One region of the Pseudoduganella sp. R-43 genome, then DNA from elsewhere that is predicted to be linked to it. Evidence: predicted binding sites of a transcription regulator. Region 1 holds the regulator's gene; each other region holds the start of a gene.
What was found. Region 1 encodes sigma-54, which starts transcription at its own class of promoters, with help from an activator protein. Its sites were predicted from a motif close to TGGCANGNAANCTGCTTT; they were not measured.
Positions count from the first base shown of each region.

Region 2: the regulator sigma-54 is predicted to act here: its motif matches at 2,952-2,969, upstream of ACN9M3_RS03780 (TldD/PmbA family protein).
Region 3: the regulator sigma-54 is predicted to act here: its motif matches at 4,061-4,078, upstream of ACN9M3_RS16750 (PEP-CTERM sorting domain-containing protein).

Region 1 covers NZ_CP183988.1:955,637-962,883, reverse strand. Annotated here, with positions in the region: gene ACN9M3_RS04510 (metal-dependent hydrolase) at 68-610, shown strand; gene ACN9M3_RS04505 (DUF4272 domain-containing protein) at 640-1,836, shown strand; gene ACN9M3_RS04500 (endo alpha-1,4 polygalactosaminidase) at 1,908-2,756, shown strand; gene ACN9M3_RS04495 (Lrp/AsnC family transcriptional regulator) at 2,757-3,218, opposite strand; gene ACN9M3_RS04490 (enoyl-CoA hydratase/isomerase family protein) at 3,215-4,300, opposite strand; gene hpf (ribosome hibernation-promoting factor, HPF/YfiA family) at 4,376-4,735, opposite strand; gene ACN9M3_RS04480 (RNA polymerase factor sigma-54) at 4,808-6,304, opposite strand; gene lptB (LPS export ABC transporter ATP-binding protein) at 6,314-7,069, opposite strand; gene lptA (lipopolysaccharide transport periplasmic protein LptA) at 7,072-7,247, opposite strand, start outside.
Region 2 covers NZ_CP183988.1:819,902-827,148, reverse strand. Annotated here, with positions in the region: gene ACN9M3_RS03785 (TldD/PmbA family protein) at 1-1,247, opposite strand, end outside; gene ACN9M3_RS03780 (TldD/PmbA family protein) at 1,264-2,898, opposite strand; gene ACN9M3_RS03775 (class I SAM-dependent methyltransferase) at 3,138-3,953, shown strand; gene ACN9M3_RS03770 (substrate-binding periplasmic protein) at 3,957-4,814, shown strand; gene ACN9M3_RS03765 (serine hydrolase) at 4,973-6,580, opposite strand; gene ACN9M3_RS03760 (M1 family metallopeptidase) at 6,583-7,247, opposite strand, start outside.
Region 3 covers NZ_CP183988.1:3,668,570-3,675,816, reverse strand. Annotated here, with positions in the region: gene ACN9M3_RS16760 (S8 family serine peptidase) at 1-1,002, shown strand, start outside; cyclic di-GMP riboswitch class I at 1,273-1,361, shown strand; gene ACN9M3_RS16755 (S8 family serine peptidase) at 1,462-3,216, shown strand; gene ACN9M3_RS16750 (PEP-CTERM sorting domain-containing protein) at 3,274-4,026, opposite strand; gene ACN9M3_RS16745 (protein adenylyltransferase SelO) at 4,253-5,716, shown strand; gene msrB (peptide-methionine (R)-S-oxide reductase MsrB) at 5,727-6,125, shown strand; gene ACN9M3_RS16735 (septation protein A) at 6,130-6,759, shown strand; gene ACN9M3_RS16730 (BolA family protein) at 6,756-7,028, shown strand; gene ACN9M3_RS16725 (peptidylprolyl isomerase) at 7,149-7,247, shown strand, end outside.

The DNA.
Region 1 (7,247 bases):
AAATACCTCGACGTTTCGTTTTTGGTGAACCTGTTCTGCCAGGTGCCGCTTTAATTTCCTCTGCACCATGCCCACCATCCTTACCCACCCAGCGATTCCGCTGGCACTCGGTGTCGTACTTGGCCCGGACCGCATTTCACGCCGGCTGCTGTTCGCAGGCATGGTTGCGGCAATCGTGCCTGACATGGACGTCATCGCTTTCAAGCTCGGCATCGAATACGCGAACCAGCTTGGCCACCGCGGGGCATCGCATTCGATCGCGTTTGCACTTGCATTGGGAATGCTGGCTGCACTGGCCGCACCGTGGCTGCACGCGAAACGATGGGTGACGATGGCGTTCGTGTCGGTTGCCTGCGTTTCGCATCCCTTGCTCGACATGCTGACAACCGGCGGCCTCGGTGCCGCCATCTGGTGGCCATTCTCCGATCAGCGGCATTTCTTCCCGGTCCAGTTTATCCGCGTATCGCCATTGACAATGGGGCGCTTCCTGGGCCCCGCCGGCTTGACAGTAATTAAATCTGAACTCCTATGGGTTTGGCTGCCCTGCCTATCCACGATGGTGGCCGCCTATGCCATACGCAACAACATCGCTCGCGACCGACTGGAGTAAAGGTCCGCGACACAAAGGAAACTCAAACGATGGCAACTGAACCTGTTTCGCTATTCGCTCAGGAAATAAACCCTGGGCTAGTAATCGAAGTCCTGAAGAAGTTGAATGCAAAGTTCAAAGTCACGGGCACCGACGACGCGTGGAGCGAAATCGAAGTGACGACCGGCGGATGGCTGAAGAAGAAGCGGCTGAAAATCACTCACGATCCAGCCTATTACAGCGGACAAGCGTGGGAGGACCAGATGGCCGGAATGCGCGGCTATTTCGCCCGCTTCCCGCACGCCCCTGCACAGGCAAGAATACTCGCCCTGACCGAAAAATTCGGCTTCGCGCTTGGCACAATCTGCGAGCCCGGCGCAGAGGCCGACGACGAAAGGTACGAGGTTATTTCGGTAATCGCAGAAGCCCTCGATGCAGTCTGGTTCACTCCCTCATCCATGCGGGATTCAAACGGAAGGGTGCTGTATGGCGAGGATTTGTCTGCATCGGATCCCCAGGCCAAATGGCCGAAATACACGCCCATCACGGCTCCATCCGGTGCAGGCAACAACAACGCACTGAAACTGAAGCAGCGCGTTTTCAGCGAGCTTACGGCACTCGGCTTTCAGCCCGCGAACTCCTTGCCCCTTCCCGACCTGGGTATCACGCTGCGCGATAAGCAGGAGCTGTGCAAACGCCTGATGGCGCTGCAAGCCGTATTTGCCTGGGCAGCAATGCCTGTACGCCTGGCCGACACTGCACAACTACAGGGCTATATCGAGCGAAACGACCTGCGCGCCGCGATGACGGAGAGCGAACTTGCATTGATCGATCTGCCGCGCCAGGAATCCCAAGCGCTACATGACCAGACTGTCGGCTGGAGGCTGGAGAATATGTGGGCGCTGGCGTGGATCGTTGGCTTTGCGCAGGTGCCGACGCTGGATGCCAGCCAAATCTCCGACGAAGTCATCGAGGCGATGTTGTTTGACTTCCTGCCCGCCTGGGACGGCAATCTCGCCGACTTCGCGGCGGGCGCTTCATTGAGAGCGGCTGGCGAGGTCATTTTCATGGAATACAAATTCTACTGCGCGCATAACGCTGTCAGGAGCGCGCAAATGGGGGGCATGACCGTGCCCAAAGACTTCGATCCGATAGCGCACGGCGGAGCCGTTCATGAGCGCCGCCATTCGTTCACCTGGGCATTGGCGCCAGGAGATGACTGGGACGACACTGACCTAAGCACATGAGCGCCAGGGAGTAAGCATGCCGTAAGCCGTCCGTGAAACTATTGCCGGCCAATATTTTCAAGGATGAATTGATGCGACAACACACCCGGCGGCTGCTTCCGATCAGTATCTTCTGCTTGGCGCTGGCGACGATGAGCGGATGCGGCGGCGGAAGCAGTTCGGATACGCCGCCGCCTGCAAGCGCACCAGCCGCCTACTGGAAACCTGCGTTGGGCGATACCTGGCAGTGGCAGTTGAAAGGGACGGTCAATACCGCCTATGCGGCAACCGTGTACGATATCGATCTGTTCGATACAGCGCCTGCTACCGTCCAGGCATTGAAGGCGAGCGGCAAGAAAGTGGTCTGCTATTTTTCAGCCGGCAGCTCCGAAAATTGGCGTCCCGACTTTTCCGGCTTTGCGCCAGCCGACATGGGCAAGGACCTGCAAGGATGGGCAGGGGAGCGATGGCTCGACACGCGCTCGGCAACTGTGCGGAAGATCATGCTTGCGCGGTTGGACCTGGCAGTCTCCAAGGGATGCAATGGCGTTGAAGCAGACAACGTGGACGGCTATGCGAACAACAGCGGCTTCGCCCTTACCGCCGCCACGCAGCTCGATTACAACCGATTCCTGGCACGCGAAGCGCACCGCCGGGGAATGTCCATTGCATTGAAAAACGATACGGATCAGTTGAAGGACCTGGTAGGCGATTTCGATTTTGCCGTCAACGAACAATGCCATGAGTTCGCCGAATGCGAGGGCTACCAGGCTTTCATCGCCAGCGGCAAGCCGGTATTCAATGCGGAGTATGCTGCGCCATACAGCAGCGATCCCGCAGCGCGCGCCAAGCTGTGCGCCGATGCCAACGCCCGCAAGTTCCATACGCTGGTGCTGCCGCTCGCGCTGGACGACAGCCTGCGCTACAGCTGCGAGCCGTGACTACAGCGTCAGCTTGGTCTCGAACTTGGAGCAGTTCATCGCGAACAGGCTCTTGACGTTGATGACGTTGTGGTGCGAGGTGAAGACGCGCCGCGTGAAGGCGCTGTACTCTTCCATCGACTCCACCGTGACGATCAGGTGGAAGTCAAACTCGCCGGCCACTTCGTAGCAGGACATCACCTCGGGCTCGGAACGCATGCGGTGTTCGAACTGCTTGAGGATGTCGGTATTCTGCTTCTCCAGTTCGACCGACACGAATACCGTCAGCGGCCGCCCGGCGAGCGCGCGGTCAACCAGCGCGACAGCCTTGACCAGCACGCCGTCGTTGCGCAGCCTTTCGATGCGGCGCTGGCAGGTCGCGACCGACGAATGCACGCGCTCCGCGATCTCGCGCAACGGCGTGCTGGCATCTTCTTGCAGGATATTCAGGATGCCCCGGTCGATCCGGTCCAGATCCCTCATGCGAGGTGGCGCAAGGGGTGCGCCCAGGCCGGCCAGCATGGTTCGAAGAAGCGCTCCACCATGGCGGGCGTCACTTCGGCCAGCGTTGCAGGATTCCACTGCGGCTGGTTGTCCTTGTCGATCACCAGGGCGCGTACGCCCTCGAAAATCTCGCCGTGTTCGAAGTTGCGGCGCACCAGGTTGCGCTCCATGCGCAAGCAGTCGGACACGCCCAGCGACGCGCCGCGCTTCAGCAGCTCGTGGGTCACGCTCATCATCAGCGGCGAGCGCAATTCCATTGCCTTCAGCGATTTCTGCGCGAAAGGCGTGCTGTCGCCTCGCAGCGAATCCATGATGGCGGGTACCGAGCCCGCCGAGAAATGCTGATCGATCAGGGCGCGCTGCGCTTCCAGTTCGCTGTCGCCGGCGAAGGCGTTGTGCGGGCCGGCAAAGACCGCGACAGCATCGCGCAACGATTTGCCGGGCGTCGACTCGAACAGCTTGGCCAGTCCGGCCAGTTCAGTTTCCGGCACGAAGTAGTCAGCCAGGTCGAGGTAGAGCGCATCCGCGGCGCCGACCGTCAGCCCGGTGAGGCCGAGCCACATGCCAAGCTGGCCCGGCGCATGCGACAGGAAGTGGCTGCCGCCCACGTCGGGAAACAGGCCGATGTTCACCTCGGGCATCGCCATCCTGGTACGGCCCGTGACGATGCGCACGCCGCGCTCCGGCCCGCCCTGCGCGATGCCCATGCCGCCGCCCATCACCACGCCATCCATCAGCGCCACATAAGGCTTGGGGTAGAAATGGATTAAATGGTTCAGCGCATATTCTTCGGTGAAGAAGTCTTCCAGCAGCGCGCTGCCGCCTTGCGTATTGCCGCGGCCGACGTCGTGGAAGAAGCGGATATCGCCGCCTGCGCACAGCGCGCGTTCGCTGCTGCTGCGCACCACGACCGCCGCCACCGACGCATCGTCGCGCCATGCCAGCAGCGCCTGCGTCATCGCGCGCACCATGTCGAGGGACAGTGAATTGAGGGTCTTGGGGCGGTCCAGCGTGATGAAGCCGGTACCGTTGGAGAGTTGGGTGTGTACGTGTTCGCTCATGCAAATATTCTAACGCACACTGGTCGCAAAAAAGGGCGCCAATTGCGCCCTTTGGTGTGCTGCACGGCCAGTCCTTTACATGGCGGTGGGTGGTGCCTCATACGTATCCGGGAAATGCTTGATGGCCGCATGACTGTGGTTCTGCACACGGTCCTTGTATTTCATGACCTGGCGATCCAGTTTATCAATCAGGGTATCGATGGCGGCGTAAAGGTCTTGCGACAGGCTTTCGACGTAAACAGTTTTGCCAGACATGCGCAGGTTGATTTCGGCTTTCTGGCGTTTCTCTTTCTCGGTGAGGTTATCTACAGTCAGGATGACAGCAATATCGATTACTTGATCGAAATGGCGCTTGACTCGTTCCAGCTTGTTCTGCACGTACTCGCGAATGGCTGGGGTCACTTCGACATGATGTCCACTGATGGTGAGATTCATACACACTCCTAAAGATGATGTCGCTCTCGAGTTCGTGCACGCCGAAACGCACAGAGGAACCCATGCACTGCACTACAACGATTTGCGGAGGCTAACTGGAGGGATCTTCAACGCTTCTCGATATTTGGCAACAGTCCGTCGCGCAATCACCATGCCTTGTTCACCCAGCATGTCCGCAATCTTACTGTCGGATAAAGGATTTTTCGGGTCTTCTGCTCCTGTCAATTGCACGATCAGTGCCCGTATCGCAGTCGAGGAAGCCTCCCCCCCGGCTTCGGTCGCGACGTGGCTACCAAAGAAATATTTCAACTCAAACATGCCATGCGGGGTGAGCATATATTTTTGAGTTGTTACGCGAGAAATAGTGCTCTCGTGTAGTCCCAGTGTATCAGCAATTTCACGCAACACAAGGGGTCTCATGGCCACTGCGCCATGACTGAAAAAGTTCTTTTGTCTTTCTACTATCGCTTCCGCGACGCGCAGGATCGTGTCGAAGCGCTGGCGCATATTCTTGATCAACCACTTGGCCTCCTGCAGCTGGCCATTCATCTGCGACTCGCTCTTGCCTTGCTTGAGCAAGTTGGCATACAGCGCGTTCACCCGCAGGCGCGGCACCACGTCGTTGTTCAGGGTGACGATCCAGCCGCCGCGGCCCTTTTTCACGATCACGTCCGGCACCACGTAGTCTGACTCGCCTGACGCAAATTCGGCGCCCGGATGCGGGTTGCACTGGCGGATCACGCACTGTGCTTCGCGCAAGTCTTCATCGTCGCAGTCGAGCGCTTTCTTCAGCTTGGTGAACTCGCGCTGGGCGAACCAGGCCAGGTGCTTCTCGACGATGGTCAGCGCCATGCGGCGCGTCACCAGCGGCACGCCGGGCATGCGCCTGATCTGCAGCGCCAGGCATTCGGAGGCATTGCGTGCGGCGACGCCGGGCGGATCGAAGCTTTGCAGCAGCACCAGGCTGCAGCGCAGGTCGTCCAGTTCGATTTCCAGCTCGGGCGGCAGGCGCTCGTGGATTTCTTCCAGCGGCTCTTCCAGGTAGCCGTTCTCGTCCAGCGCATCGATGATCAGTTCCATCAGCGCGCGGTCGCGCGGCTCCTGCACGGTGACGCGCATCTGCTCGAGCAGGTGTTCGCGCAGCGTGCAGCCGGACGCTTCCAGTTGCGGGCGGCTGTCTTCGTCGTCGGCGGATTTGCTGCCGGCGCTGGCGCTCCAGTCGGCGTCGTCGCTGCCGTTGCCGGCTTCATGGTCGCCGCCTTCATAGGTATCGCTTTCGCCGGCAGCGGCCGGGGCTTCGCCGCCCTCGCCTTGCGGGCCTTCAGCCGAAGGCGTGGCGGGAGCTTCGGCGCCATTGCCGTTGCCCTGGCTGATGGCGCCATCGGCCAGCAGCCGTACCGAGTGGTCGAGCGGGTCGTCAAGGCGCTCCAGCATGGGATTGTCGCCAAGCAGCTGTTCCAACTCCTGGTGCAGCTCCAGCGTGGACAGCTGCAGCAGGCGGATGGATTGTTGCAGCTGCGGCGTCAGCGCCAGGTGTTGCGAGGTTCGCAGTTGCAGTGTTTGTTTCATGGCCTTCGTTTACATGCGGAAGTGTTCGCCGAGGTAGACGCGGCGAACGGATTCGTTGGCAATGATGTCGTCCGGGCGGCCCGAGGCCAGCACGGCGCCCTGGTTGATGATGTAGGCGCGGTCGCAAATGCCGAGGGTCTCACGCACATTATGGTCGGTGATCAGCACACCGATATTGCGCTCCTTCAGGAAACGCACAATACGTTGGATTTCGATCACGGCGATCGGATCCACGCCGGCAAACGGTTCGTCCAGCAGCACGAAGCGCGGGTTGGTGGCCAGGGCGCGCGCAATTTCCACGCGGCGGCGTTCGCCACCCGACAGCGACAGGGCCGGGTTCTCGCGCAGCTTCTCGATTTGCAAGTCGGCCAGCAGCGATTCCAGGCGCTGGTTGATTTCCGCCTTGGGCAGAGGCTTGCCGTCCACCTTCTGCAGTTCCAGTACGGCACGAATGTTTTCTTCCACCGTCAGCTTGCGGAACACCGAAGCTTCCTGCGGCAGGTAGGACAGGCCCAGCGTGGCGCGCTTGTGGATCGGCAGGCTCGACACGTCGGTGCCGCCGATATCGATGGTGCCTGCATCGGAAGCCACCAGGCCGACGATCATGTAGAAAGAGGTAGTCTTGCCGGCACCGTTGGGACCGAGCAGGCCGACCACTTCACCGCAATCGACTTGCAGCGAAACGTCGTGCACCACCTGGCGCTTGCCATAGGTTTTCTGGAGGCCGCGCACGACCAGCGTGCTGGCGCAGTTATTTGCTTGCATGCTTACTTCTTCTCCGTCGGCGTCGCTGGGGGTTCGGTACGGGTCGGCTGGATCACCATGGTGCCGCGACCGCCGCCGGGCTTGCTCTCCCCGCTGGCCGAATTGCGCACGCTGAAAAATTCCTTGCGGCTGTCGTAAGAAATGAACTCACCCTGCACTTCGTCGTTCTGCTTGCCGC
Region 2 (7,247 bases), 140 kb from region 1:
ACTTCCGGACGGCCCAGTTCCTCGATGTTGTTCAACATCGTCACCGGGCTTTCATTGAATCGGAAGTTCTTCACCGGGTGCTTGATCTTGCCGTTCTCGATGTAGAAAGTGCCATCGCGGGTCAGGCCGGTCAGCAGCACGGTTTGCGGATCGACCATGCGGATATACCAGGTACGGGTCACCAGGATGCCCTTCTTGGTCGAGGCAACCAGTTCCTCGGTCGACTTGGAACCGCCGGACATGATGATATTGCCCGGTTGGCCTACAGCGCGCTGGCCCTGTTTCTTGCCCCAGAACGGCGAGTAGTTCAACGAAGCGATCTTGCCGTTCTTGATGATGTCCATGCGCTCGCGCGCCAGCAAGGTCTGGTTATCCCATGGCAGCACAGGAATATCCTTATCCCACGGGTCGGCCCACACGTTCACCTGCTCGTCGAACAGTTTTTCGCCCATGCGGTTGCCGCCGCCCTTCTTGGCCAGGAAGCTGCGGCCCTCGTCGGCCGAACGCGCGTCGAAGCTGCTGAACATGAACGCCAGCAGGTCGGAAGTCGCGGCAGGTTCCAGGATCACCGTATAGCGGCCAGGCTCCAGCGCCTTGGCTTCTGCCGAGCGGATCGCCTTCTCCATCGCCACTTCGGCCGCTGCGCGCGGATCGAAGCGATTGACGTCCTGAGCATCGCGGCGCACCCAGCCCGAACCGCGGCCGTCTTCGGTCCGCACGGTGCAGGTGAAGTCGATGCCGGTCTGCGACTGGTGGCCGAACACGCCGCGCGAGTTGGCGACTGTCTCGAACGAGGACTGGTCGGTAAAGAAGCCCGCAGCGACCAGGCCCTTCTTCTTGCAGGCCTCGATGCTGTAAGCCGCCACCTGCGCGCGGTACTCAGGATTGATCGCGTCGGTCGACTTGCTGAAGGTGTCGGAGCCCTTGAACGCCTGCTTGTCCGGCGTCGGCATGAACTCCGGATTTTCCGGCGCCAGTTTTGCCAGTTCTTCCGCGCGCTGCACGGCTTTCGCCAGCGACTTGTCGTCAAACTCGTTGATGACTGCCGTGCCCTGCTTCTTGCCGAAGGCGACCGCCACGGACAGCTGGGTATTTTCCACCAGGCCGGCAGTCGACACGGCATTGCGCGCATAGCGGATATTGCCGGTGCGGCTGCCGTTGATGGTGACGATGCACTCATCGGCTTTGCTCAGCGACATGACCTTGTCGGAGATGCGCTTGGTCTCTTCCTGATTCAGGATCTTCATTCGTAGTCCTTTCGCCTTAGCCGATCTTGCGTGCAGTGTTGATCACGTTGATGCCGTTGAATCGCGAAGTTGACGAACCGTGCGACACCGCGCTCACCTGCATCGGCTGGCCTTTGCCGTCGAAGAAAGAGCCGCCCATGCGCCAGTCGCGCTCATCGCACATGGCGGTGCAGGCGTTCCAGAACTCCTGGGTATTCGACTGGTAAGCCACGTCTTCCAGCATCTGGCCGATCTTGCCGTCCTTGATCTCGTAGAACATCTGGCCGCCGAACTGGAAGTTGTAGCGCTGCTGGTCGATCGAGAAGGAACCGGCCCCCACGATGTAGATGCCCTTCTTCACGTCTTTCACCAGTTCGTCCGGGGTCATCTTCTTCTTGCCAGCCTTGAGCGAAACGTTAGGCATGCGCTGGAACTGCACATTGCTCCAGGAGTCCGCGTAGGAGCAGCCGTGCGATTCTTTCTCGCCGATCACCGCCGCCTGGTCGCGCGTAGCCTGGTAATTCACCAGGATGCCGTCCTTGATGATGTCCCACTTCTTGCACTTGACGCCTTCGTCGTCGTAGCCGACCGCCCCCAGCGAACCCTGGATGGTTTTGTCTGCCTCGATGTTGACCAGGTCCGAACCGTACTTGAATTTCTTCGACTGCTGCTTGTCCAGGGTCGCGAAGGAAGTGCCGGCGAAGTTGGCCTCGTAGCCCAGCACGCGATCGAGTTCGGTCGGGTGGCCGACGGATTCGTGGATGGTCAGCCACATATGTTCCGGCGACAGCACCAGGTCGTACTTGCCCGGCTCGACCGACTTGGCGGTCAGCTTTTCCTTGGCCTGGCGGCCGGCGGCCTTCGCATCCTCGACCAGGTCATAGGTACGGTTGTACAGCGTGGCAACGCCGCCCGCTGCCTTGATCTTGTCTTCCTTGCGGCCGTCCAGGTATTCATAGCCCATGCCGACCGGGGTGCCCAGGTCGGAACGGCTGCGGAACTTGCCGGTCGACTTGTCAACGGCCGTGGCGAAGAACGGCACCCACAGGCGATGCAGGTCCTGGTCGATATAGGAACCGTCGGTGGAAGCGAAGTACTTCTGCTGGTTAACCTGGAACAGCAAGGACTGGATGAACGAAGCGCCGGCTTCCAGCGCGCCCTTGTTGGCGGTGATCAGCAGGTCGGCCTTCTCCTTGATCGGCACGGTGCGCCAGTCCTTCTTGATCGGGGTCGCCCACGACACTTCGCCCACGCCCGGCGTCGGCGCCAGCTGCACGCCGGCTGCCTGCAGCTTGGCGTTCGCCTTGGCGATGGCGACCGCCTGGCGCGCCGCGCCGGCCACGCCGTCCGGCGACATGTCGCTGGTGGCGGCAAAGCCGTAGGCGCCGTTGGCGATCACGCGCACGCCCACGCCAGCGGATTCGGTATTGGTGACGTTTTCGATGTTCAGGTCACGGGTCGTGATGAACTGGTTCAGGTAGCGGCCGATGCGCACGTCGCAGTAGCTGGCGCCGGCCTGGGTGGCCGCGGTCAGCGCGGTATCTGCCAGCATCTTCTTGAACTTCACTTCCACGGGCTTTACCAGCTCGTCGGCCGCAATGGCGCGGCCAAAAGGCATCATCATGGCAGCCATTGCACCGCCGCTCATGTTGAGGAATGCACGTCGTTCCATAGTCTCTCCAGGGTTATCGTTTTTACCTAAGACAGCTTGCAGGGATCAAATCGTACGCAATTTTTATGCCATTGTGTAAAGCTTGTACAAAGCTGAAACATATCCGCAAAAAGTGTCCGGGCAGTGTCCGCACACCGTCCGCGCGGACACTTGACCGGGCGGCCAGCTTGCACGATCATCAAGTCCCGGGCGACCGGAGCCGCTGCGTCGCCTGCCCAACGAAAAAAGGAGACTCCTGAATGAAACAGTACGTCCTGGCCGGCCTGCTGGCCGTTGGCTTTACCGGTTTTTCCGGCGTTGCACTGGCAGATCCTGCCCTGAAAGCTGCAATCGCCAGCCCTACCCGCAACGCGGACAACGTCAAACGCGACCAGTACCGCCATCCTTACGAGACCCTGACCTTCTTCGGCATCAAGCCGAACATGACGGTGGTCGAACTGTCGCCGGGCGGCGGCTGGTACACCGAAATCCTGGCCCCTTACCTGCGCGACCAGGGCAAGCTGATTACCGCCGGCTCCAGCCCGCAATCGGCCGACGAACGCGTGCGCAAGTCGGCTGAACGCTTCCAGGAGTTCCTGGCCAAGCAGCCGGGCCGCGACAAGGTGGTGCTGGGCGCCTTCGAACCGGGCAACGGCGTATACACTTACGCGCCGAAAGGCAGCGCCGACATGGTGCTCACGTTCCGCAACATCCATAACTGGATCGGCACCGGCGACGAGAACATGAAGAAGCTGATGGCCAGCATCTACGACACGCTGAAACCAGGCGGTATCTTCGGCGTGGAAGAACACCGCCTGCCGTCCGCCATGACCCAGGATGCCAAGGCCAGTACCGGCTATATGCACGAAGCCTATGTCATCAAGATGGCCGAACAGGCCGGCTTCAAGCTGGTGGCAAAGTCTGAAGTCAACGCCAATGCCAAGGATGACGCCAACCACGAGAACGGGGTGTGGGCCTTGCCTCCGACCTTCACCAACAAGGACAAGGACCGCGCCAAGTACGCTGCCATTGGCGAGAGCGACCGCATGACGCTGAAGTTCGTCAAGCCGCAGTAATCAGTGCTGAAAAAGCTGCAACGCTCTGCCGCCGGCTTGCTGCTGGCGGCAGCATCCACCCTGGCCAATGCGGGCGACGCGGCCAATGCGCCGCTGATGCGCTTCGTCCTGCCCTCGGTCACGCCTGGCTCCGAGGTACAGGTCACCTACTTTCACCTGCTGCTGCGCCTCGCGCTGGAAAAGACCGACGGCCCCTTCTCCATCGAGTTCTATCCCCACGAACTGACCAGCCCGCGCCGCGCCCTGGAACTCAAGCGCAATGGCGTCATCAACATCATGTGGGACGGCACCAACGCCGAGCGCGAACGCGACCTGCTGCCGATTCGCATCTCCCTGGTGCGCGAGCTGAACGATTACCGCGTCTTCATGATCCGCAAGGAGGATGAAGCCCGCTTCCGCGAGGTTCGCAGCCTGGGCGACCTGCGCAAGCTCGTTGCCGGCGCGGGCGTCAACTGGCCTTCGGTGGATGTGTTGCGCCACAACCGCCTGCCGGTTGAAACGACGGTCAATTACAGTTCGCTGTTCCCGATGCTGAAAGCAAAGCGCTTCGACTACATGCCGCGCGGCGTGCACGAGGCCTGGGCCGAGGAAAAGGTGTATGGGAAGGATGGATTGATGGTGGAACCGACGATCTTCCTGCATTACCGCGTACCGTTCTATTTCTTTGTCAGCAAGGACAACAAGGCGATGGCGGAGCGGGTGGAGCGAGGCTTGAAACTTGCGCAAGCCGATGGCAGTTTCGACAAGCTGTTGAACGGCTACCCGGCTTTCCAGCGCGCCCTGGGGGAGATCGCGGCGCGCAAGCGCAAGGTATTTGAACTGGAGCTTCCTAGCGGGATTGCAGGCGGCTCATCAAGGTGACAAAGCCGTATCCGGCAACGAAAAGACCGCCCAAGACGACGGCAATTGAAACGATCAGGCTAGTCATTCATTCTCCCAAGTGCACAAACCAGCCGCTATTATGCTGCATGCGCACATGAATGATTCTCACACTTCGTTTCAAGTTTGTCGGAATTTTGTCATTTTTTCACCGGAGTAAAGGACAAATCGGCGAAGTCATAGCTGAAATCCGTCTCGGTGGACACTGGCGCCATCTTCATGCGATCAATCGAACCGTCCGGATTCAGCGAAAACGTCACATAGGCATCGGCGTTGAAATTGCGCTCCTTCCAGCGCACGATGAACGTGTCGTGCTGGAAGTGCTCCAGCGTGCCGGTCAAATCCGGCGTGCGGCTGAACGACATGAGCTGCTTGCCGCCTTCCTGCCTGATGCTCACCGTGCCATACCAGGGATCGTTATAGTCGCCGTTGTAGGATGCCAGCGGCAGCGAAGGCCTGGATGCCGCCGCCCGGGCCGAGGACAGCTTGCCCTGGCGCGCCAGTTCTTCCTTGTGCATTTCAGCTTCCTGCTCGGCGTAGAGCTTGATCCAGTCGGTCGGCGCCGCGCCCATGTAGTGGTCCAGGATGCGCCATTGCAGCGCCGTCATGACCGGGCCGTTCTCCGCATTGGTGAAGATGGCCACGCCCAGCTTCTCTTCCGGCACCATCACGATACGCGAATAAAAGCCCTGCAGCGCGCCGCCGTGCATGGCGACTTTGCGGCCGCGGTAATCGCGCAGCTGGAAACCCAGGCCGTACGCCGCGAAGTTAGGCCTGGTGGCAGCCAGCGCCGGTTTCGGCTCGCTGATCTTCATTGGTGTTTGCTGGGTCCACATCTCGCGCGCCTGCTTGGCGCTGAACAGCTGCTTGCCGTTCTCCATCTTGCCTTCGTTGAGCAGGACCTGCATCCACTTGGCGATGTCTTGCGCATTGGTCTGGATGCCGACCGCGCCAACCGCGTTTTGCACCGGCATCGGCTTGACCACGGCGGCCTTGCCATTGACCTTGCTGTGCGGCGCCGAATAGTCGGCCGTTTTCAGCATGTCATCGACATTGGTGGTGCTGCCGTTCATGCCCAGCGGCGCCAGGATGCGTTCGCGCGTCGCCTCTTCCCAGCTCTTGCCGGACTTCTGCGCAACGATCTTGCCCGCCACGATGTACAGCAGGTTGTCGTAGGCGTAGCTGTTGCGGAAGCTGGTCGCCAGCTTCACGTTGCGCAGGCGGTCGATGATTTCATCGGTGCTGAAGGTCGTGGTCGGCCACCACAGCAGGTCGCCGGCGCCCAGCCCGAGGCCGCTGCGGTGCACCAGCAGGTCGCGCACGGTCATGGCCTGGGTCACGTAGGCGTCCGCCATCTGGAAACCCGGCAGGTGCTTGGTAACCGGGTCGTCCCAGCCCAGCTTGCCCTCGTCCACCAGCTGCGCCAGTTCGGCAGCGGTAAAGGCTTTCGAGTTCGAGGCAATCTCGAACAGCGTTTGCTCCGTGACCGGCGCCGGGTTGCCGAGCCGGCGCACGCCGAAGCCCCTGGTCGCCACCACCTTGCCGTCCTTGACGATGGCGATGGCCATGCCGGGCACGTCGAAGGTCTTCAGCGCCAGGTTGACGTCACGCTCGAGGTCGAAGGCTGGCGCACTGGCAGCGGCGGCGGCTACCGCGCCTTCCGCCGCGGCGATGGCCGGCGCGCCGATGGCGGCACTGGCTGCGAAGGCCAGCATGAGCAGGGTGGCAATTCGTTTCTTCAGCAGCATGGTCATTTCTTCAGCAATTTGTCGACGGAACCCTGGGTCTCAGGATGGTAGCGCGGCCGCGCCTTGGCGTAGACGCCTTTGGCCCATGCTGCTTCGTTCGGGTTGTTCAGCAGCGCCTTGTACAGCGGAACCACGAACTTCTGGCGCCCCACGCTCATGAGGAAGGCATTCAACGGCTCGCGCACGCCGTAGCCCGCATGCACGGACGCCAGCAGGAAGCGGAAGCCGATTTCATTATTCTTCGTATCGCGCAGCTTGAACGCCTCGTCGAGCTCCTTCATTTGCGCAGCATTGGCCTTGCTGTCGATGCCGTTCAGGAAATGCATCCACTCCAGCGCGGTCCACTGCTGCGTCTCCAGCAGGCTGGTGCCCAGGTCGCCTTTCAACCAGGCGTCGCGCTTGCCGTCCAGCGCGGCCAGGCGCGGCGAATTCACGTACTGCGCGCCGGCCGGGATGCCGCTGCCGTGCAGCCATTCGTCCAGCTCCGCATCGCCCATGATGGCGGGATTTTTTGCCAGCAGGTTCTTGCGCAGGTACTCGACGAATTCGGCGGTGGTCGCCGACTGGAAGGCGTGCTGGTCGAACCAGCCGCGCAGGAAGGGGTCGAACACGTCGCGGCCGGCACGCTGCTCCAGCGTGTGCAGCAGCCAGGCGCCTTTCGGGTAGG
Region 3 (7,247 bases), 2.7 Mb from region 1:
GCCAATTACCTCAAAGGCAAGGGCGGCCTGCTGTTCGTCTCGGCCGGCAACTACAACCGCGATGAAGGCTTCACCCCGACCGACACCATGATCCCGGTCTCGGCCACCGATTCGGCCGACAACCGTGCCAGCTTCTCCAGCTACGGCGCCTTTGTCGCGCTGTCGGCGCCGGGCGCGGGCATCTATACCACCGTCCAGGGTGGCGGCTACGGCGCGGTCAACGGCACCTCCTTCGCCAGCCCGGTTGCCGCCGGCGTCGCGGCCCTGGTGATGGCAGCCAATCCATCGCTGAGCGCAGACCAGGTGAAGAGCATCCTGTTCACCACCGCTGTCGACCTGGGCACTGCCGGCCGCGACATCTATTTCGGTTACGGCCGCGTCAATGCCGCCGCCGCCGTGGCCGCCGCCAAGGCCGCACCGGCTCCCGACACCACCGCACCGACCGTGGCCATTGCCAATCCAGTAGGCGGCAGCACCGTCTCCGGCCTGGTCTCGATCGGCGTGAACGCCGCCGACAACGTGGGCGTGGCCCGCGTCGACCTGAAAGTCAACGGCACCGTGGTCGCTTCGGACAGCGCCGGCCCCTATGCCTTCAGCTGGGATTCCGGCAGCGTGGCCAACGGCATGAACAACCTGATCGCCATCGCTTACGATGCAGCCGGCAACGTCGCCACCTCCAGCACCGTGTCGGTCAACGTCTCCAACGCCGCTCCAGCCGTGGTAGCCGATACCACTGCCCCGGTGGTCGCCATCACCAACCCGACTTCGGGCGCTGTTTCCGGTACCGTCAACGTCACCGTCAACGCTTCGGACAACAGCGGCGCTGCCGGCATCAACATGAGCGTGTACATCGACGGCCAACTGAAGGCTTCCGGCGCCGGCTCTTCGCTGTCCTACAGCTGGAACACCCGCAAGCTCGCCAGCGGCACCCACACCGTGCAAGCCGTGGCCAGGGATGCTGCCGGCAATACCTCGACCACCAGCGTCCAGGTAACCCGCTAATTAATATAAATACCCTGTTTGGGCCCGGCTCTGCCGGGCCTTTTTTTATTAGCCGCTGGAAATATCAATTAACTCCATATCAAATGAAATGAAGTTAATATCAATTTCTTCGCGACATTAGTTAACCCTTTGATTTGACTGAATATTATTAATCGCTACAATCCTGCAAGCCAACTTTGCACAAATGCTCAGACGGATTTGTATCAGGATGTAATTTGAGGGAAATTTCATTTGCCTCGCGGTAAATCGTGAATTACTATCGAACCTGAAGTCTGACAAAGGCAAACCGCGCGAAAGCACGGGACGCAAAGTCAACGGTCTAACGACGCGCAAGCGTCCATGACGGCTGGACTGCCAGATACACAGGTGACCCTGATGTCCCCGGTGTGCTCTCCAACTACTCCCTTGGGAGTGGCCGGCAGTCCTTTTTTCTGAAACCTTGAAAAAGGATCTGCTTTAATGAAGAACCGCACCTGCATCGCCACCCTCATCCTCGCTGGCGCCGCCCCTATCGTATTTGCAGCCCCAGGCAACGATACTGATTTTGCTCCCGGCCGTATCCTGGTCGAACCTCAGGCAGGCTTGACTGCCGATGAGTTCGCCAAAGACTTGAAAGGCCATGGCGCCGGCAAGGCCCAGAAGCTTGGTCAGAGCAATATCCATATTATTGACGTGCCGCATGGCTCCGAGAGGGCGATTGCCAACAAGCTGAAACACAATCCCCATTTCAAGTTCGCCGAACTTGACCAGCGTGTGGAAGTCAGCGCGACCACCAACGACCCTTACCTGGGCAGCGAATGGCACATCGGAAAGATCGGCGCCAGCGCCGCGTGGGACAAGACACAGGGCGGCAACATCACCATTGCCATCCTGGATTCGGGCGTTGACGCAAGCCACCCCGACTTCTCGGGCCGCCTGGTAGCAGGCTATAACACCTACGACAATAACACCAACACCGCCGACGTCTGCGGCCACGGCACCAAGGCTGCCGGCTCCGCGGCAGCTGCGTCCAATAACGCCATCGGCGTCGCCGGCGTGGCGGGCCAAGCCAGGATCATGCCAGTGCGCATTGCCTACAACAATTCCGGCACCTGCTACGCCTACTTCTCGACCATGGCCAGCGGCGTGACCTGGGCTGCCGACCACGGCGCCCGCGTGGTCAACATCAGCTACGCCAACGTGCCAACCAGCTCGGCCGTGCAAAGCGCTGCCAACTACCTCAAAGGCAAGGGCGGCCTGCTGTTCGTCTCGGCCGGCAACTACAACCGCGATGAAGGCTTCACCCCGACCGACACCATGATCCCGGTCTCGGCCACCGATTCGGCCGACAACCGTGCCAGCTTCTCCAGCTATGGCGCCTTTGTCGCGCTGTCGGCGCCGGGCGTGGGCATCTACACCACTGTCCAGGGTGGCGGCTACGGCGCGGTCAATGGCACCTCCTTCGCCAGCCCGGTCGCCGCAGCGGTGGCAGCCCTGGTGATGTCGGCCAATCCTTCCCTGAGCGCAGACCAGGTGAAGAGCATCCTGTTCACCACCGCTGTCGACCTGGGCACTGCCGGCCGCGACATCTACTTCGGCTATGGCCGTGTGAATGCTTCGGCTGCCGTAGCAAAAGCTGCGGGTACCACAACCACGGCCGACACCACTGCGCCAACGGTCTCGATCGCTGCCCCGCTGGGCAGCAGCACGGTGTCGGGCATCGTCTCGGTCAACGTCAACGCTGCTGATAACGTCGGCGTGGCGCGCGTGGACTTGAAAGTCAATAGCACGGTGGTAGCGAGCGATGCGAGCAGCCCATTTAGCTTTGCGTGGGATTCCAAAGGCGTTGCCAACGGTATGGCAACCCTGACGGCCGTCGCGCGTGATGCTGCCGGCAATGTGACCTCTTCCACGCCAGTCAGCGTGAACGTCTCGAACAGTACCACCACCATTTCTCCGACGACCGACACGGTTGCGCCCGTTGTGGCTATCACCAACCCAAGCAATGGCGGCACCGTTCACGGCAACGTCAACGTTACCGTGAATGCATCGGACAATAGCGGCGCGGCTGGGATTTCGATGTCGCTTTACGTGGACGGCGCGCTGGTTGCTTCGGGCAGCGGATCGAGCATGGCCTACAGCTGGAAACCCAGCAACGGCAGCCATACCCTGAAAGCAGTCGCACGTGATCGCGCCGGTAACACTGCTGCCAGCAGCGTGAGCGTACGCAAGTAAGCGGCTCTCCAATGAAAAACGGCAGCCTTGGCTGCCGTTTTTTTCATCAGGTCGCGATCAGCGGATACTGCGTCGGCGGCTGAGCGCCAAACCCAGCAGGCCGACACCGAATATAGCCAACGTAGCAGGCTCTGGAATTTCCTGTTCACCGCCTCCGCATTCCGGACGTGTGTCGCCTGGAGGGCATTCAGGCGGATTGCAGTTTTCTTCTCCGTCCACGCAGGCACCGGATTTAGCGGAAGATGCATAGCCCTGGACATGCACTGCTGCAAACAAGCCGTCCGTTCCGCAGGTACGGCCTGGCATGCACGACAGGAACATGAAATCATTGACGCTTAGCGTCTCGCTTAGGTCGACAGAGAGACGCCAGACCGATTCGTTCCCCTGCGCCAGCTCACCCGGGTTCGCATTCACAAAATGGAACACACCATCGTAGCTGCCGGACCCGGTTCCGTTCTGGCAATCCGAGCAGATGCTGGTGTTGGCGTTCACCCCGCTTAACAAGGAGAACGTTCCGGTCTGGGCCAGTGCATCACCGTTGAACCACCAGTCGTTCACATAGATGCCAGACTCCAGCACGCCGGTTGCGACGCTCAGGCTGATGTCCACATAATTCGTGCCATAGTCGGTAAACTTCAGTTGCGCCCACGAGTCGGTTGCGGTCGCCCCAGACTGCAGGGGTGGCGCGTCTCCGGTGTAGACGTTGGCGTTATTAAAATTGAGCGTCCATTCGCCCGCATGAGACAAAGGAGCAACCCCCATCAGCAGTGCTGCTCCCAAGACACCCAGCGCAGTTTTGATACTTTTCATGTTACACCCCCTTTTATTATGGTACGAACTCCTATACGCATATAGCGTGCCTAAAAGTTACTCACCAACGAAATCAATCGGTTAACCTCAGCAGTTAAATCTTGACCCCAAAAATTGTAAGAATTCTCGACATTGACATGAAAGTCACCACTGATTTCGTACGGAAACTTAGGTTTCCCTTAGGGCGCAAGACGGCATCGGGTGCCTGCGTTAAAATGCGCTGGACATGAGCGCTACTAACTTCCAGTTTGAAAATTCCTTCGCAGGTTTGCCGCCAGCGTTCTACACTCACCTGATGCCGACTCCATTGCCGGCGCCTTACCTTGTTGGGCTGAGTCCTGCGGCTGCACGCCTCATTGGTCTTGAACCAGCAACGCTGGCGACGCAAGAAGCGGTTGATATCCTGACCGGCAACCGCCTCGCGGAGCGTTCGAAGCCGCTTGCGGCTGTCTATTCCGGCCACCAGTTTGGCGTCTGGGCCGGCCAGCTCGGCGACGGGCGTGCCATCCTGCTCGGCGATCTAGCCACTCCCGAGGGCCCGATCGAGTTGCAGCTGAAAGGCGCCGGCATGACGCCATACTCGAGGATGGGCGATGGACGCGCCGTGCTGCGCTCGTCCATCCGTGAGTTCCTGTGCTCGGAAGCGATGCATGGCCTCGGCATCCCGACCACCCGCGCCTTGTCGGTAGTCGGTTCTGACCAGGGAATCGTGCGCGAATCGATCGAAACCGCGGCCGTCGTCGTCCGCATGGCCCCAACCTTCATCCGGTTTGGTTCTTTTGAACACTGGTACTACAATCGCAAGCCGGATGAACTCAAGCAATTAGCCGATTACGTCATCGACCGCTTCTACCCTTCCCTGCGCGACGAGGAAAACCCGTACGCTGCCTTGCTGGAAGAAGTGACCCGCCGCACCGCGCGCATGATTGCGCACTGGCAAGCAGTAGGCTTCATGCATGGTGTAATGAATTCCGACAATATGTCGATCCTGGGGCTGACTCTCGATTACGGCCCCTTCGGTTTCATGGACGGATTCGACGCCAACCAGATCTGCAACCATAGCGACGAGCGTGGCCGTTACTCGTATTCCAACCAGCCGCAGATCGGTCACTGGAACTGCTACGCCCTCGCGCAAGCCTTGTTGCCGCTGATTGGCGAAGTCGAACTGACCCAGGAAGCGCTCGACGTCTACCAGCCGGAGTTCGCGCGTCACATCGATCAGCTGCTGCATGCCAAGCTCGGTTTGGCTACCACGCAAGAAGGCGACCGCGAACTGCTTGACGGCCTGTTTGCCATCCTGCAAGCCAACCACACTGACTTCACGATTTTCTTCCGCCGCCTGAGCGCCTTGCGCGCCGGCAGCTCGGAAGGCGACGAACCCTTGCGCGACTTGTTCATCGATCGCCCCGCTTTCGATCAATGGGCCGAAGCTTATCGTGCGCGCCTGCGCGCCGAAAACAGCGACGATGCTGCGCGCAAACTTGCGATGGATCAGGTCAATCCCAAGTATGTGCTGCGAAACTATATGGCACAGCTCGCCATCGAAAAGGCGCAAAATAAGGACTTTTCCGAAGTCGAGCGCCTCTTGACCCTGCTCGAACGCCCCTTCGACGAACAAGCAGAGAATGAACAATATGCAGGCTTTCCGCCAGACTGGTCCAGCCAGCTCTCGGTAAGCTGCTCTTCGTGAGAGATCAACAATGAGCGACAAAGTTGTCAAGACCGATGCCGAATGGCGCGCCCAGCTCGACCCGATGGAATACCAGGTTACCCGCCATGCCGCCACCGAGCGCGCATTTACGGGCAAGTTCTGGGACCACCACGAGCATGGCATTTACACCTGCGTATGCTGCAACACCCCGCTTTTCGAGTCGGATGCCAAATTCGATTCCGGCTGCGGCTGGCCGAGTTACTTCAAGGCGCTCGATCCTGCGAATATCATAGAGAAAACGGATCGCTCGCATGGTATGCTGCGCACCGAAATCATCTGTGCAGTATGTGATGCCCACCTGGGCCACGTCTTCCCTGATGGCCCGCCGCCGACCGGATTGCGCTATTGCATTAATTCGGCCTCGCTGCGCTTTGAACCGAAGCCTTGAAAAGATGAAGATTATTTTTGACCTGTTTCCGCTGATCCTGTTTTTTGTCAGCTACAAATTTGCCGGCAGTCACCAGGAGGCCGCGCATGCCATGCTGAATGCCCATCTTGGCGGCCTGGTTTCCGGCGGAGCGATTCCGGCATCGCAGGCGCCGATCGTGGTCGCGACTATTGTCGGCATTATCGGCACCGCTGCCCAGGTGTTATATCTGCTGGCCCGGCGCAAGAAGGTCGACGGGGCTCTATGGGTTTCCCTGGTAGTGTTTATCGTATTCGGCGGCATGACCATCTATTTCCACGACGATGACTTTATCAAGTGGAAGCCAACCATTATTTACTGGTCGCTTGCGACGGCCATGCTGGTGGCGTACCGCTTCTTCGATAAAAACATGATCCGCCTGGCGATGGAAAAGCAGGTCCAACTGCCGGAACATGTCTGGGTGCGCCTGCATTTCATGTGGATTACCTTCTGGCTGGTGCTGGGTTTTGTGAACCTCTTTGTCGCCTTCATCCTGTTCAAGTCCGATAACGACGCCTGGGTCAATTTCAAGGCTTTCGGAGTTACCGGTTTGATGCTGGTGTTCTTTATCGCACAGGCTTTCTACCTCTCTAAACATATTAAGGATGAAGCATGAGCGACCCGCGCCTTGCCAGGATTCGCGAGCGCCTGGAAGCCTCGCTGGCGCCATCGGAAATCGTGCTGGAAGATGAATCCGCGCTGCATGCCGGCCATGCCGGCGCAGCCTCCGGCGGCGGACATTACAGGCTGAAAATTGTCTCTACTAAATTCGAAGGTGTGAAACTCGTCATGCGCCATCGTCTGGTGTATGATTCCGTGCACGATATGATGCATAAAGAAATTCATGCATTGGCCATTACCGCATTGGCACCGTCCGAAGTATGATATGCGCGGAGTTTTTGGGAAACATCAAAAAGAACCTCGATCGTTGAATAGTAGAGACATCTCGGCGAACCAGCCCAAAATCCCCGCAATTCAGTAAACTTTCCCTAGGAATTAAACTAAATGACTTTCAAGCCAGCCCGCTTGCTGCTCGCACTTATCGCCGTTGCCGCTGCACCAGCTTTCGCCCAGAACGCCGCTGTCGTCAATGGCAAAGCCATC